One region of the Priestia sp. FSL H7-0729 genome, then DNA from elsewhere that is predicted to be linked to it. Evidence: riboswitches for the same ligand, from Rfam matches in the RefSeq annotation. Region 1 holds a riboswitch; the other holds the start of a gene.
The links. A riboswitch is a leader RNA that binds a small molecule or an ion and turns the genes downstream of it on or off. The one in region 1 is predicted to bind cobalamin.
Positions count from the first base shown of each region.

Region 1 (8,075 bases):
TGCCGCTGCGCACAGAGGAGCAGATACATGGCGTGCTCGCCGTGAGCATGGATGCTGGCGAGTCTCATGAGCAGCAAGAACAGCTTCGTCTGTTGGAGGCATGCGGTGGACTGGCGGCAGGTGCCATTGCCCGAGTGAAGCTGGCGGAAGAGGCCCGATTGGCGCAGATCACTGCTGAATCCGAGCGTATACGCACAGCGCTGCTGGACTCGGTCTCCCATGAATTACGAACGCCCCTAACTGCCATTATCGGCTCGGCTACGGGATTGTTGGAGAATGATACTCTTTTTACACCCGAGGATCGGAGGGAATTAACAGGCAACATTCGGGATGGAGCCTTGCGCATGAATCGTCTCGTTACGAATCTGTTGGGTATGGTTCAGCTGGAGAGCGGCATGTTACAACTGAACCGGAAATGGTGTGACGTGGGGGACATGATTAGTATAGTACTGACACAGGTTCGGGAGTTCAGTCCGCATCGCAAAATACAAGTTGAACTGCCTGATGATCCGGTCTTCATCTACGGAGATGAAGTCTTGCTGGAGCAGGTTCTGGTCAATATCGTCAGCAATGCCATCAAATATTCGCCTGATGAGAGCCAGATTGTCATCACTGTGAGGAGTGATAAGAGTCCAAGTCAATTGATGATCCAGGTAGATGATCAAGGTGTTGGTATACCGGAAGCGGAAAGAATACGTATATTTGATAAGTTCTATCGCTCAGAGTCGACTCGGCATGTCACAGGAACAGGGCTTGGTCTGGCGATCTGCAAAGGCATTGTGGAAGTCCACGGAGGTACCATTGTGGCAGAGCCGAATCTGGGCGGGGGAACGAGAATGCGCATAGAACTCCCCATGGGGGCTCACGGATCGCGGTTTCCCTATTCAGAACAAGGAGAGGTTGAAGAATAACATGAACGCACCACAAGGGGCTCGTATACTGGTGATCGATGATGAGCCGCAGATTCGTAAATTGCTCAAGGTCACCCTTCAGGCGCACCAATTTGAACTCCACGAGTGTGGGGATGGCGAAGAGGGCGTCATTCAGGCCAGTATTGTACATCCGGATCTGATCATCCTTGATCTTGGTTTGCCGGGCATGTCCGGCATGGAGGCACTTCGCCGGATTCGCGAATGGTCACAAGTGCCCGTTATCGTGCTGACAGCGAAGGATCAGGAGGGAGACAAAATTGCCGCGTTGGATGGTGGTGCAGATGATTATGTGACCAAACCATTCGGGATGGGTGAGTTGGTCGCCCGTATTCGGGTGGCGTTGCGTCATGTAGCCAAAACGACGGATGAGCCGATACTGCGCTTCGGATCACTCACAATTGATCTGGCCCAAAGGCAAGTCGAACTGGAGGGGACTTTGGTCAAATTAACCCCAACGGAATATGAGATGCTGAAGGTGCTCGCCTCGAATGCGGGGAAGATCATCACCCAGCGTCAGCTTTTGCAGCAAGTATGGGGAGGGCATCATCATGAGTCCGATAGCCATTATCTTCGGGTATATGTGGGACATCTGCGCAAGAAATTAAATGAAGATCCAACCAATCCGCGATATATTCAGACGGAGCCTGGCATTGGTTATCGCTTTTTACTCCCTGCCGAATAAGGTTTAAGGGAGTCAAACATTTCATAACAATGATGTGATGCACCTTTCAGCGGTGAGCGTTATGGAAGAAGAAAACACCGTCCCCTTTATCTGCAAAGGAACGGTGCTTATAAATTATGAGGTATATTTCGGCAACCAGTCGCCGTGAGCTTCAATCAACTCATCACACATCGCTACGATGTCGTCGATAGACAGTTCGGCAGCCGTGTGTGGATCAAGCATGGCGGCGTGATAGATATGTTCTTTTTTTCCAGTGATAGCTGCTTCAATGGTCAGCAGTTGCGTATTGATGTTTGTCCGGTTCAATGCCGCGAGTTGTGGAGGCAGATCTCCAATGTACGTAGGGCTGATCCCTGATCCATCGACCAGACAAGGTACCTCGACACAGGCCTCACGCGGCAGGTTCGTAATCAGTCCGTTATTCATGACGTTGCCGCCAATCTTGTACGGGTTGTTCGTCTCCATTGCTTCGATAATATGCGATGCGTATTCACGGCTACGGGTATGTTCTATATTTTCGCTGGCAAACAGCTTGGTACGCATCTCTTTCCAGCCTTCAATCTGGTTCACACAGCGGCGTGGATACTCATCCAGTGGAATGTTGAAGCGTTCAATCAGCTCCGGGTAATTCCGCTTGATGAAATAAGGGTGGTATTCGGCATTGTGTTCGGAGGATTCCGTTACATAATAGCCAAAACGCTGCATCAGTTCATAACGAACCATGTCATCATGCTGTTCTTTCTGTTTTTCCTTCGCCAGTCGTTTAATCTCAGGGTACAGGTCCTGCCCGTCTTTTGTAACTTCGAGCAACCACGCCATGTGGTTGATCCCTGCAATTTTAGCCACAACACCTGTCTGATCAATCCCCAGTGCATCGAACAGATGTGGTACACATACCTGCACACTATGACACAAACCTACGGTTTTGATCCCACCATGCACATTCATGACATTGGTAAGCACGGCCATCGGGTTGGTATAGTTCAGGAACCATGCATCCGGACATACTTCCTGCATATCCCGGGCAAAATCCAGCATGACCGGAATCGTCCGCAAGTTACGGAAAATCCCGCCTATCCCGAGTGTATCTGCAATCGTTTGACGTAGTCCGTATTTCTTCGGAATCTCGAAGTCCGTAATGGTACATGGATCATATCCACCGACCTGGATGGCGTTGATGACATATTTGGCCCCGCGCAGCGCTTCTTTGCGGTCATGATACACGTTCACGACGCAACGACTTCCGAGTGAACGGGCCAGACTGGTCAGCAAACGCTCTGAATCGCTCAAACGTTCAGCATCGATATCGAACAATGCCAGCTCAAAATCCTGCAGTGCTTCGGTCATCATGACATCACCCAATACATTTTTGACAAAGACGGTGCTTCCTGCACCAAGAAACGTAATTTTGTTCATCTTAAGTTCAGCCTCCCTGAAAAATGTTGTACCCCAACTATAGGCCGATTCGGCACATATAACTATGGCTCAACCCCTTTCAAACATGGCATAATCCCATTTTTGTTTCCGCTTTCAACTAATATTTGTGTCCTTTAGCTGTTATAATTTAATTAGACATACAGATGGTGAGCCTCGGAAGGAAACAAGGAGGGAGGGCATAAAATGAGAAAAATAGAGATGAATGTGGTAGCCACGGACTGGACAAAGATGGAACTGGTCTTGTTGTTCTTCGGGTGGGAGGCGTGTGAACCCGCCCATTATTGGGGACCGGGTGTACGTGATTCCTATATTGTGCATTACATCCATGAAGGACGGGGCATCGTGTACATGGGGGATCAGGAATACAAGCTTAGCGAAGGACAGGGTTTTATCATTTTCCCGGACACGCTTATTCATTATGAGGCAGATCCAAAGGAGCCCTGGACGTATTCGTGGTTCGGCTTCAAAGGGGTACAAGCCAAAGCATTCATGCAACGTGCCCAACTGAGCCCGGAGCGCCCGATATATGATGTCCATGATACGATTACGATGGAACAGTTATATACGGAGATGGTCCAAGCTTCCACGCGACCGGAAGGTGATGTGTTGAACCAGAGTCTCTTGTACCGCTTGATGGCAGAATTAATCTCTTCTTCACCTGTGAAGGAAGAGGTCGGGCAGCTCCTTTCAAACAAAGAAACATACATCCGGCAGGCGGTGCAATTTATGGAGAACAGGTACAGTCAGCGAACTTCCATACTGGATATTGCCCAAGCCGTGGGGCTGGATCGCACGTATCTATCGGGATTATTCAAAGAGCGATATGGCATGTCGCTACAGTCATTTTTTCTGGAGTACCGTATGAATAGGGCTGCCCAACTTCTTCAGAATCCAGGGCTGTCGGTCAGTGAAGTGGCCCATTCTGTCGGTTATACGGACCCATTATTGTTTTCCAAGATGTTTAAGCGTGTGACGGGCGTATCTCCGAAGGGGTCGAGAATTCGCGATTAGACGCACCTAGTGTTTCAAATTTGAAAGAAAAGTTTTGATCATTAAACGTTGTCCCGCTATACTGATACAGAAGTGTAATTGAATATGTGGAACTTGGTGCTTTGCCCGTCAGGGTGGAAGCTTAATAGGGAAGTCCGGTGTAATACCGGCGCGGTCCCGCCACTGTAACAGAGGAGTCAGGTAGCGATAATCCACTGGTTTAAGCCGGGAAGGAGCTGCAAGTGACGATGATTCTGGAGCCAGGAGACCTGCCAGGTTTAACAAACACAGTAGTACCCTACGGGAGATAGGAAGGTGTTTAGAGAGCATGATTTTTTCTGAAAATCTGTTTATTTAAGGCGTCCTCATCCAGTAACACGGAGAGGGACGCCTTTTTTGCTATGGACGGAGAACATCATGGCATATACATAAAGTTTTGGGGAAGGACGTTTGAACACGTGAGCAGATATATCATTAAACGATTAATGCAACTGGTAGTCGTATTGTTCGGCATCACGTTCCTGACGTTCCTGCTAACCTACCTGTCTCCTGGAGATCCAGCCAGACTTATGCTTATGTCTACAGGGGTAACGCCATCTGATGAGCTGGTCAGGCAGGTGAGGTCGGAGCTTGGATTGGACGAGCCCTTTCTCTATCGGTACGGGACTTGGTTGGGACAGGTGATGACTGGGGACTTCGGTACATCATATAAATACAATCGTCCAGTGCTGGACGTGCTGATGGCACGGCTCCCGGCAACGCTTTGGCTAACAGGAAGCGCCATGTTTCTGGTTATACTGGTTTCCTTTCCATTGGGGATGCTGTCGGCTGTCTACCGTAACCAATGGCTTGATCACGTCATTCGTCTGTTCTCTTTTGCCGGATTATCCATGCCCAGCTTCTGGTTAGGTATGTTACTCATGTTGGTCTTCGGTGTACAACTGAAGCTGCTGCCAGTAATGGGCAACTCCGGATGGTACAGCCTGATTCTGCCTGCATGTACACTCGCGATTCCACTTGTTGCCCAGTACAGCAGACAGATTCGTGCGGTCCTACTTGAGGAGACAAGCCAGAACTATGTGATCGGAGCAAGATCCAGAGGTGTGAAGGAGTCGATTATTATTTTGCGTCATATTCTCCCCAATGCTCTGCTGCCGATCGTTACCCTTATGGGCATGACGACAGGTGCATTGTTGGGTGGTGCAGCGATTGTGGAAAGTTTATTTGTGTGGCCGGGCGTTGGACAGATGGCTGTAGATGCGATTTTCACAAGGGATTATCCGCTGATTCAGGGGTATGTCATCTGGATGGCGATCATATATGTCACCCTGAATCTGCTGGTTGATATATGGACTCATCTTCGTGATCCCCGAATCCGACTGGATGTGGATGTATAGATGAGAGCCTTCAGACTTGTATTAATGCAAAATCGCTGGTTTGCCTTCCTGCTGTCTTTGACCGCCTTCTGGATTATTCTTGCCATGGTTGCACCGCTGCTTGCACCACACGATCCACTTACCACGAACTTTGCCAAAGTACTGCAGCCATCCAGCATGGAATATCCCCTTGGAACCGATCAGTTGGGCCGATGTGTATTATCTCGTCTTCTGTACGGTGCACGAACATCGCTGCTGCTCACCTTTATGATGATTGGCATTGTGTTCGTACTGGGTGTAGCGATTGGGGTCATCGCCGGTACTGCTCGGGGTGTAACGGATATGGTTCTCATGCGCCTGTCGGATACCTTAATGGCATTCCCGGGCCTGATTTTTGCGATCGCTGTGGTGGGGATGCTTGGGCCGGGATTGTTCAATACGGTGCTGGCACTGTCGGTCGTCTGGTGGGCGAAGTATGCACGGATGGCGAGAAGCCTAGTGATTTCACTTCAGCAAAAGGAATATGTTGCTGCCGCTGCTTTCAGCGGAGCACGTAAGATACAGATCATTGGCAGGACGATCCTGCCTAATATGATGTCTCCACTCATCGTCATGGCGATGATGGATGTGGGAGGCATGATGCTGTCCATTTCGGGCTTGTCCTTTCTCGGGCTCGGCGCGCAGCCTCCGAACCCTGAGTGGGGGGCCATGTTAAATGAAGGCAGAAGATATCTCCAGACTGCCTCTTGGTTGTTGATTTATCCAGGTCTGGCGATATTTAGCACCGTTATTATTTTTAATTTACTGGGAGACAGTCTGCGAGATGTGCTTGATCCCAAGAAAAATACAGCTTAACTGGAGGAACCAGAATGAAGGGGAATTTTCAAAAATCAATCCTGCTTACCATTGTATCCATGTTCGTTGTATTCTTGCTTGCAGCTTGTGGCACCGCCAATAATCCATCGACCTCGTCGGGAGCAACGGAGAAGCCAGCGGCTACGGACAAGGATACCACAAGTGCACCAACACATCTGAATGTGGCCCTGTTCTGGCTTGGCAGCAATCTGGACCCCGCAGAAGAATGGAACGGCTGGACACTTACGCGTGCAGCGATTGGTGAGACACTGATTCAGTTTGACGAGAATATGAAGCTGGTCCCTAAAATTGCAGATACTTGGGAACGTGTTGATGATACAACTTGGCATTTTCATATTCGGGAAGGTGTAACTTTCCATAACGGAAATAAGGTAACTGCCGACGCGGTGAAAAAATCGATTGAACGCTCCATTGAGTTAAACGAGAGAGGACGATCGACTGTACCCGTAGCCTCGATGACTGCTGAAGGACAAGATCTGACGATTAAAACGACAGAGCCTTATGCGTCACTGCTTGGCAATATCGCCGAGCCACTGTTTATCATTGTGGATACGAGCGCAGATACATCCAAATTCAAGAGCGAGCCAATTGCTACCGGGCCATTTATGGTGACAGGTTATACGCCAGATCAGGAGATCCAGGTGAAGAAGTATGGCGGGTATTGGGGCGGCGCGGCAGATGTCGACACATTGACGTTGAAATACATCAAGGATGATAGTACACGTGCCCTTGCCCTGCAGTCCGGAGAGATTGATGTAGCCAGTAACGTGGGACGCAGCAGTTTGGCGTTATTCCAGGACAAGAGTCAATACACCATAGATGAAATTCCCAGCCTGCGTACCCAGTTCGTGTGGTTTAACACGAGCAATCCGCTGCTGAGTGATCCGGAGGTTCGCCGAGCAATCTCTTATGGTATTGACCGCGAGATGTATGCCAATACGCTGGTGGGCGGTCAGGCTGCCAAAGGGCCATTCACCTCAGCTCTGCCTTTCGGTTATGACAACATCAAGGGATATGACTACGAACCGGAAAAAGCCCAACAGTTGCTGGATGATGCTGGCTTCAAGGATACAGATGGCGATGGCATTCGTGAAAAAGATGGCAAGAAGCTATCGCTACAGCTGATTCTCAACTCCGCTTATGAGTCTGATTCGATTGTGGCTGCTGCAATGCAGTCCCAACTGAAAGAAATCGGCGTTCAATTGGAGATGACCTCGTATGAGGATCTGACCGATCATCAGAAGAGTGGGAATTACGACCTCGCTTTAACAAGCATTAATACAGGTATCACGGGTGATCCGCAGTATATTCTGGATTTCTACTTCATGACGGGCGCGGAATGGAATGTAGGTGGATATAGCAATCCGAAGCTCGATGAGGTCATCAATCGTCTACACTCCGAGTTTGATGTGGAGAAAAGGTATGCTCTCGCGGCAGAGGCCCAGCAGATTATCCTGGATGATGCAGCCTATATGTTTTTGACCTATACCCCGATTAATATTGTGAGTAAAAGTAACGTGCAAGGCGCAACGATGTATCCCATCGACTTCTACCTGCTGGATCGTAATATCAAGGTTGGGCAGTAATGAGTTCCTTGGTGAGTGTCCATCATCTGTCCGTAACTTACAAGGGAGATTCTCTGGGTCTACGGGACTTATCCTTCTCCATGAATAAGGGGGAGATTATCGGGATTGTAGGTGAAAGTGGCAGCGGGAAATCAACCCTGATTCGGGCTTTGCTTGGCCTGCTTCCAGAAGGCGGGCGATACATTGGGGGAGAGAT
Region 1 is NZ_JBBOTQ010000006.1:125,974-134,048, forward strand. It holds gene MHH93_RS15780 (ATP-binding protein) at 1-911, shown strand, start outside; gene MHH93_RS15785 (response regulator) at 913-1,614, shown strand; gene MHH93_RS15790 (alpha-glucosidase/alpha-galactosidase) at 1,729-3,030, opposite strand; gene MHH93_RS15795 (AraC family ligand binding domain-containing protein) at 3,235-4,062, shown strand; cobalamin riboswitch at 4,140-4,332, shown strand; gene nikB (nickel ABC transporter permease) at 4,500-5,438, shown strand; gene nikC (nickel transporter permease) at 5,439-6,272, shown strand; gene MHH93_RS15810 (ABC transporter substrate-binding protein) at 6,287-7,879, shown strand; gene MHH93_RS15815 (ABC transporter ATP-binding protein) at 7,879-8,075, shown strand, end outside.

Region 2 (8,075 bases), on a different contig from region 1:
GGACAGGCATTACCGTTGTGATGATCCGCCGCGTGATATCGAACAAGCGCTAAACGAATGGCGTGAGCCGCGGGATCAATGTGCGGGATTACTGACAGCCGTAAGGCTGGAGCATACCTCCATTCAGGAATATACTACTGATGAATTTGGTCTTCTGTGCTGCACGACTGCGGGTGTATCGAATGCAGCACGCGCGGGGTCGGAGAGAACGGTATTTGATGCAGCGGGAAATAAGAAGATGTCTTCTGCCATGAAGCGTTCTGCTCCTTCAGCACGGGATCTAACGATGCAGCCCTATGTCCCGGGTACAATTAACATTATGCTCTGGTTGAATGGACGCATGACCACCGGGGCGATGCTGAATGCGGTACAGACGGCAGTGGAAGCCAAAGCGGCAGCGCTGGCGGATGCGGGGGTTCTGGATTCGGAGAACGGGTTGCCCGCCACGGGCACCACAACCGATGCCATTGTGTTTGCAGTACGTCAGGCAGTGGAAGAACCACAACCGATGATCGCTTATGCGGGGACAGCCACCACAGCAGGGGCGGCGATTGGCAGACTGGTATACGACACGGTGACGGAGAGCCTTCAGGCCGGACAGTTATGGAAAGAGAGGATCAGGCACAAATGACTTTTGAGGTAGAGCATCTATGGACTTGGCCACTCTGGACAGGCATGGCGGGAGCCTGGATTATTATACTGGCGTACCTGTTGGACCGATGTATCGGAGATCCGCGCTGGATTCCCCACCCGGTGATTGGCATGGGAAAAGGCATCTCGGCGTTGGAGCGTGTCATTCGTTCACGTGTGAACACAGATTCGGGGCTGAAGAGAGCAGGGCTGTTGTTCCCGATTGTGATTGCGGGGGGTTCTTTTGCCATCACGTGGGGACTCGTATATGTGCTTGGGCTGATTCATCCTGTCATTGCAGCGGTAGCTGAAGTGGTGCTCATTGCAACGACCATTGCTTCAAAAGGGCTGAAGGATGCAGGTATGGAAGTGTATCGTCATCTGAAGCAGCAGGATTGGCCGGCGGCCAGACGTTCACTGGGCATGATTGTTGGACGTGATACAGCGCATCTGGATGAACCGGAGGTTGTGCGGGGAACGGTAGAGACGGTTGCCGAAAATATCGTGGATGCCATTGTATCCCCGTTATTCTATGCGCTTATTGGAGGCGCTCCGCTAGCTATGGCTTATCGTGCCGTCAACACGCTGGATTCCATGGTCGGTTATAAAAATGACAAGTATCTGCATCTTGGCTGGGCCTCGGCCCGTCTGGATGATGTGGCGAACTGGATACCTGCCCGGCTGACCGCGATGCTGTTAATTGTGGGTGCCTGGGTCATGAAGCTGGACGCCAAAGGAGCAGCACGCATGGTCGCACGGGATGCAAGACTGCATCCAAGTCCGAATAGCGGTTTTCCCGAATCAGCGGTGGCGGGAGCACTGCGCATCCGGCTTGGCGGACATAACGTGTATCATGGAGTCGCTTCGTTTCGCGCCTACATGGGCGAGGCGACACGGCCGATGGAAGCCGAGGATATTGTGCGAACATCACGCCTGATGTTCTGGTCGGCAGGGGCTTTTGTTGTACTGTGCGTGTTCATAACGCTGGGTGTGTGGCTGACAGGAGGGACGCTGTTATGGCCGTAAATGAAGGAAATGCAGGCAATAAAGTACATACGGATCAATCGGCCTCGATGAAACGAAACATTCTGTGGGTCCGTCACGGGACAACGCTGTGGAATGCGGAAAAAAGGTACCTGGGGCATACCGACATTGGTCTGCTGCCAAATGCCAAAGAAGAACTGGCTCCGCTTCATGAACAATTGAATGATGTTTCGTGGAACGAGGTATATTGCAGTGATCTTCTTCGCTGTCGGCAGACGCTGGAACAGATTCTTCCTGATGCCATCGGACAGGTGAAGTTCGACTCGCGTCTGCGCGAGAATGATTTTGGAGAGTGGGAAGGGCTGACGTATGATCAGCTCAAGGATAACCCTGTGTACCGAAGCTGGATTGATGCGCCGCAGAAGGTCACTCCGCCCGAGGGTGAATCGTGGCAGGAGTTTACCGGACGGTTGGATTCATTTCTCCAAGAGGTGTTGTTGGAGAGGCGGCCTGCGATTCATTTTTATGAGGGGCAAGTGCCAACCATAGTTGTGGTTACGCATGGTGGTGTCATCCGGTATGCCTTGTCCCGTCTGATTGCCGGGCTTGGGTTCTGGGATACACATGTCGTACCGGGACAGGCGATTCAGGTTCAGCTTGATCGACAGGGGAATCAATGGTTTGGCAGCATAGTGACTTTTCCGCCGATCGGGTTGTAAGGATGTACAATATACCCTATAATCACAACAGAAGTGTGACGTCAGCATGGATACAGATACGCTGCAGGCAGTGAAGCCTGAACGAGTATGCAACATGCAGAAATTACACCGCAATGATTTACCATATCAGCGACCAAGGGTCCCGCGTGTGAAGGCTGTGTTCATGGCAGATTATTAGTACGAGTCGTGAAACACACAAGGGTGAAATGGGGAAGCCGGTGCAAATCCGGCACGGTCCCGCCACTGTAAAACAGGATGATTCCTGTAAGTCAGGTTACCTGCCCTGGACGTACAAACCGGTGTTCCTTCGAGGAAAGGACAGCGTTTCGGGCTATTCTATGCGCATGGACAACCCTTGGTTGAACATGTACAGATTGCCATATGCGAGACGTCATCCCTGATCCTGGACGTATGGATTGGGGATTTTTTTATTGTTCATGTAAAAAAACCGAACTTATACACGTTAACGAAGAGTGCAGAACCGATCTGAAGAAACGGAGTGTTCGCTTAAAGCTTTCTACAAGAAAGCTACATCGGAAGCATACGCTTATCCCCGGAGTTTCCCTTTCGAAAAGGGAATCAAAAAAATCTGGGGATAACAGCGATCGGAAGATGGTACTGCAATCGGAGTGGATTTGTGTAAAATTGATGGGTTTAACTTGTACAGGAACACCAAGGCATGGAAGTAAAAGTTTGGCACAATGCAAGAAAATAGTACAGATAGAGAAGGGGAGAATAACAGAATGAATTTCAAAAATTGGAAAAGCGTAGCATCCCTGCTTAGTGCAGCGGCACTCGCACTGGCTTTGGCCGGATGTGGCAATGCAACAACGAACGAGGGCACAGGTACTTCACAGCAACCAGCACAGGAGCAGTCCCAAGGCCAGGCGCAGACGGACCTCAAAACACAATATCCACTGACCGTTACGGATGCGACGGGTGAATCGTTTACTTTTGAAAAGGCGCCAGCCAAAATTGTATCCGTGTCTCCGGCTGAGACGGAATCCCTGTTTGCTCTTGGATTGGACGATCAAATTGTTGGTGTATCCGACTATGACGACTATCCGGAAGCAGCAGCAACCAAAGCTAAAATGGGCGGCATCACCAAGCCGAATGAAGAGTCCATCATTGCCGCTGAAGCCGATATTGTCTTCACAGGTATCTCGATGAGCGAGGATGCGGTGAAGAAGCTGCGCGAACTGGGTATTACCATTTTCAAAACGGATCCTAAATCTATCGACGATGTGATGAACAATATCGAAACCTTCGGTAAAATCACCGATCATCAGGAAAAAGCACAAGAAATCATCACTCAGATGAAACAGGACGTGACGGATGTAACCGAAGCGGTGAAGGCCGTTAAACCAGAAGAGAAGAAAAACGTATACGTTGAATTCTCCCCAGGCTGGACTGTAGGTAAAGGCGAATTCATGGATGAACTTATTACTGTAGCCGGTGGTAGCAATATTGCTTCGGACAAAGAGGGTTGGTATGAAATTAATGAAGAAAACGTGATTGCCTCTAACCCCGATGTAATCTTGTACGCCAACGATGTGATTGATGAGAACTCCAAAACACTGGATCAAATCATCAAGGCGCGTAGCGGCTGGGATCAAATTACGGCTGTGAAAAATGACGCGGTTATTGGCCTGGATGCCAACCTGCTGAGCCGTCCGGGTCCACGGGTAACTCAAGGGTTGAAAGAAGTAGCCAAAGCGATCTACCCTGACTTGTTCCAATGAGTAAAAAGCTGATCCTGTTCGGAACGACGGGCATGGTGCTGCTGGTGCTCACCGTGCTCATCTGCACGGGCATTGGTTCAGTAGCTTTGCCGATCCGGGATATTGCAGGTATCCTGATTCACAAAATTCCCTGGGTGGGCGACTGGATTACACCGGATTGGAATAAGGCAGCCGAACAGATTATCTGGAAAGTCCGTTTTCCGCGCGTACTGCTTGCTGTGCTCGTGGGTGCTTCACTGGCCATTGCGGGTGCGGGCTTCCAGGGTGTGCTGCGTAATCCACTGGCCGATCCGTTTACACTTGGTGTATCATCCGGTGCGTCGGTGGGGGCTGCTTTCCTGATTTTCTTCGGATTGCAGTATGCACTGATCGGAATCTGGACGTTACCTTTGATTGCGTTTTTGACGGGTGTAATCACGTTATGGTTTGTGATGGCACTGGCTCGTGAAGGGCGTAAAATACCAACACACAGCCTTATTCTGGCTGGTGTGGTCATGCAAAGTTTCCTGGGCGCAGTGGTTTCCTTCCTGTCGACCATGTCGAAACAGACGATTAATGAAATTATATACTGGACGATGGGAAGTCTGGCATTACGCGGGTGGTCGTATACGGCCATCCTTTTCCCGTATTTTCTGCTGGGTTTAATCTTTCTCTGGAGCCGCGCACGGTCGTTGAATGTGCTTGCACTGGGAGAACGTCAAGCGGCACATATTGGGATCGGAGTGGACAGGCTTAAGCTGTCCGTGCTGGCAGTCGGCACACTGCTGACCGCTGGGGCTGTCTCGGTATCGGGTGTCATCGGATTCGTTGGATTGGTGATTCCGCATATGTTGCGGCTGCTGGTGGGGCCGGATTACCGACTGTTGGTACCTTTATCTGCCATTGGTGGAGCGATCTTTATGGTGTGGGCCGATACCATCGCCAGGTCGTTGCTGGCGCCCACTGAAATTCCGCTCGGGGTGGTCACCGCCTTTGTTGGTGCGCCGTTCTTTGCTTACCTGCTGCACCGGAACAAAAAGTTGCAGAGGGGGATGATGCCATGAATTCCAGTACCCGTTCCAACTCGACTTCGACTTCTCTTATCTCCATCAAGGGAGCAGGAAAGTTATATGGTAATCACCAGGCATTGCGTAGTGTAGACTGGCATGTTGGCGAGGGTGACTGGTGGGGAGTTGTCGGTCCAAACGGCAGCGGCAAGTCCACTCTGATCCAGCTTATTGCCGGAACAGAACAGTTAAGCGAAGGTCAGATCCGTATCGATGGTCGAGACATCGGCTCATATAGCCGTAAGGACTTGTCACGCATGATCGCTGTATTGCAGCAGGACGGCTTGCCACCCATCTCTTATCCTGTACGAGACGTGGTGGAGATGGGGCGATATCCGTACCAGAACTGGCTGGGGCGGGAAGCGGGTGATGGGGCACTTGTGGTGGACAGGGTGCTTGAAGACCTGGGATTAACAGAGCTCGCGGACAGACCGCTGGATGCACTCAGCGGTGGACAACGACAGCGGGTCGCACTAGCCAAAGTCATGGCTCAGGAACCAAGGTTGCTGTTGCTGGACGAGCCGACTACGTTTCTGGATATTAAATATCAATTGCAATTCATGGAATTGTTATCGGCATGGCGACAGAGAACGAACATTACGATTGTAGCTGTGCTGCATGATCTGAATCTGGCCGCATTATTTTGCGATCACATTCTGGCGCTGCGTGAGGGGATGGCGGTTGGAAAGGGCACGCCTCATACGTTGATCAACGATGAGAATATTCAGGATATATTTCGCGTCAAACCCGCGATTGTCTCTCATCCCGACCATGCCATACCTCAACTGCTGCTGCGGCGGGACAACGATTAAAGGAAGCGGGGCAACCCATATTTTGATGAAGGAAGTGCTGGTTGTATGAATAATGAACAGGTGTTGGAGCATTTAATAAGTAAAATTACTGCTCCTGACCAGGAAGTGGCGGCAGAAACCTCTGCTCACGTGGATTCGTTGACGAAGCCGCCGGGGAGTCTGGGCAAATTGGAAGAGCTGGTAATTCGCCTGGCAGGCATGACGGGCAATGTACGTCCGCGTTTTGATCACAGGGCGGTCATTGTCATGGCCGCAGATCACGGCGTAGTGGAAGAAGGCATCAGTGCTTTTCCTGCTGAAGTGACTCCGCAGATGGTCCTGAATTTCCTCGCTGGGGGCGCAGCCGTGAATGTGCTTGCACGTCACGCAGGTGCTGATGTGATCTGTGTGGATATCGGGGTGAATGCCGATCTTGAACATCCGGGCCTACTCTCCCGTAAAATTCGCAAAGGCACGGCCAACATGGCCCGAGGGGCAGCGATGACCCGGGATGAGGCGGTTCGGGCGATCCTTGCAGGAGCCGAAGTGGTATCGGCAGAGGTGGCGAAGGGAACACAGTTGTTTGTCACCGGAGAAATGGGAATTGGCAACACCACCGCAAGTGCTGCGGTAATGAGCGCACTAACCGGAGTTGCCCCTGCCGCCGCCGTGGGGAGAGGTACCGGTATTGATGATGCAGGCTTGCAGCGCAAGGCTGCTGTAGTCAGCCGGGCGCTTAGCGTGAACACTCCGAACCCGGAAGATGCACTGGATGTTCTGTGCAAGGTGGGCGGACTGGAGATTGCCGGACTCACGGGGGTTATCCTCGCAGCAGCTGCTCATCATTGCCCGGTTGTTGTAGACGGGTTCATCTCTACCGCAGCAGCGCTGGTTGCAAGACAACTTGCACCGCTGAGCACAGCTTATATGATCGCTTCCCATACTTCACATGAAAATGGACATGGAGCGCTGCTGCGTGAACTGGACCTGAAATCGATGCTGGATCTGGACATGCGTCTGGGTGAAGGCACAGGTGGTGTGCTCAGTCTTCATCTGATTGACGCAGCATGTCTTATTCTGAACGAGATGGCGACCTTTGCAAGCGCGGGTGTCTCAGACGGGACAAGCCCTGCTTCGGACTCCGCTGCGTCGGATGACTCAGCCGTGCAAAGAGAGGGTTCCCGATGAGTGTACTGGTGACGGGCGGGGCACGCAGTGGCAAGAGCTCCTTTGCCGAACGTCTCTGCATGCAGCGTTCCTCGGAGGCTTGGTATGTGGCGACAGCCCAGGCGTACGATGATGAAATGCGTGAGCGTATCGCCATGCATCAGCATCAGCGCGAGGCATCAGGGTATCTGTGGCATACGATGGAAGAGCCGATACATCTGCCTGCTTTGATAAGCCGCATGGGTGAAGGGCATACAGGGACTTCTGCACCCACCATTCTGGTGGATTGCCTGACACTGTGGCTGACGAATGTTTTGTTAGCACATGAGCATGACGAGAAGCATGTGTTACAGGGACATTTGGACGCGCTGGTTGAAGCGATTCGGGACTATCCAGGTTTACTTGTTCTGGTTACGAATGAAGTGGGGGACGGGATCGTACCGGAGTATGCCCTTGGCAGAAAATATCGGGATCTGGCCGGTGTACTGAATCAGCGCATTGCGGCGATATGTGGTGAAGTGTTTCTGGTGACCGTAGGCATTGCGACTGAACTGAAAAGCAAGGAGTATCGCTTATGAAGGATGGCACGCCTGCTCCTCAACGCAAACATGCGGCGGCAGCCGCTTTTCAATTTTTGTCCCGTTTCCCTGTCAAAATGCAAATCGATTTTGTCCCGCCGCTGCTGCGGGAAAGTGTGGTCTTTTATCCGCTGGTCGGTGCTGCAATCGGTCTGTGTGTCTGGCTCGCCGGAGCCTTAAGCGGTGCAGTGCTTCCCGCCTTTCCCGCTGCTGTCCTGACCTTGACGTTATGGGTATGGCTCACTGGTGGCCTTCATCTTGACGGATGGATGGATACGGCAGATGGCTTGCTCAGTTACCGTACCCGTGAACGGATGCTGGAGATTATGAAAGACAGTCGTGTGGGCGCCATGGGAGTCATTGCCTGTGTGCTGCTACTTATGATGAAGGCTGCGCTGATCGCCGACTTTATTGCCCG
Region 2 is NZ_JBBOTQ010000002.1:143,416-151,490, forward strand. It holds gene MHH93_RS06940 (adenosylcobinamide amidohydrolase) at 1-631, shown strand, start outside; gene cbiB (adenosylcobinamide-phosphate synthase CbiB) at 676-1,656, shown strand; gene MHH93_RS06950 (histidine phosphatase family protein) at 1,647-2,333, shown strand; cobalamin riboswitch at 2,503-2,633, shown strand; gene MHH93_RS06955 (ABC transporter substrate-binding protein) at 3,077-4,075, shown strand; gene MHH93_RS06960 (FecCD family ABC transporter permease) at 4,072-5,118, shown strand; gene MHH93_RS06965 (ABC transporter ATP-binding protein) at 5,115-5,933, shown strand; gene cobT (nicotinate-nucleotide--dimethylbenzimidazole phosphoribosyltransferase) at 5,979-7,100, shown strand; gene cobU (bifunctional adenosylcobinamide kinase/adenosylcobinamide-phosphate guanylyltransferase) at 7,097-7,657, shown strand; gene MHH93_RS06980 (adenosylcobinamide-GDP ribazoletransferase) at 7,654-8,075, shown strand, end outside.
Region 2: linked by a shared signal. The riboswitch ahead of MHH93_RS06955 (ABC transporter substrate-binding protein) and the one ahead of nikB (nickel ABC transporter permease) in region 1 are both predicted to bind cobalamin.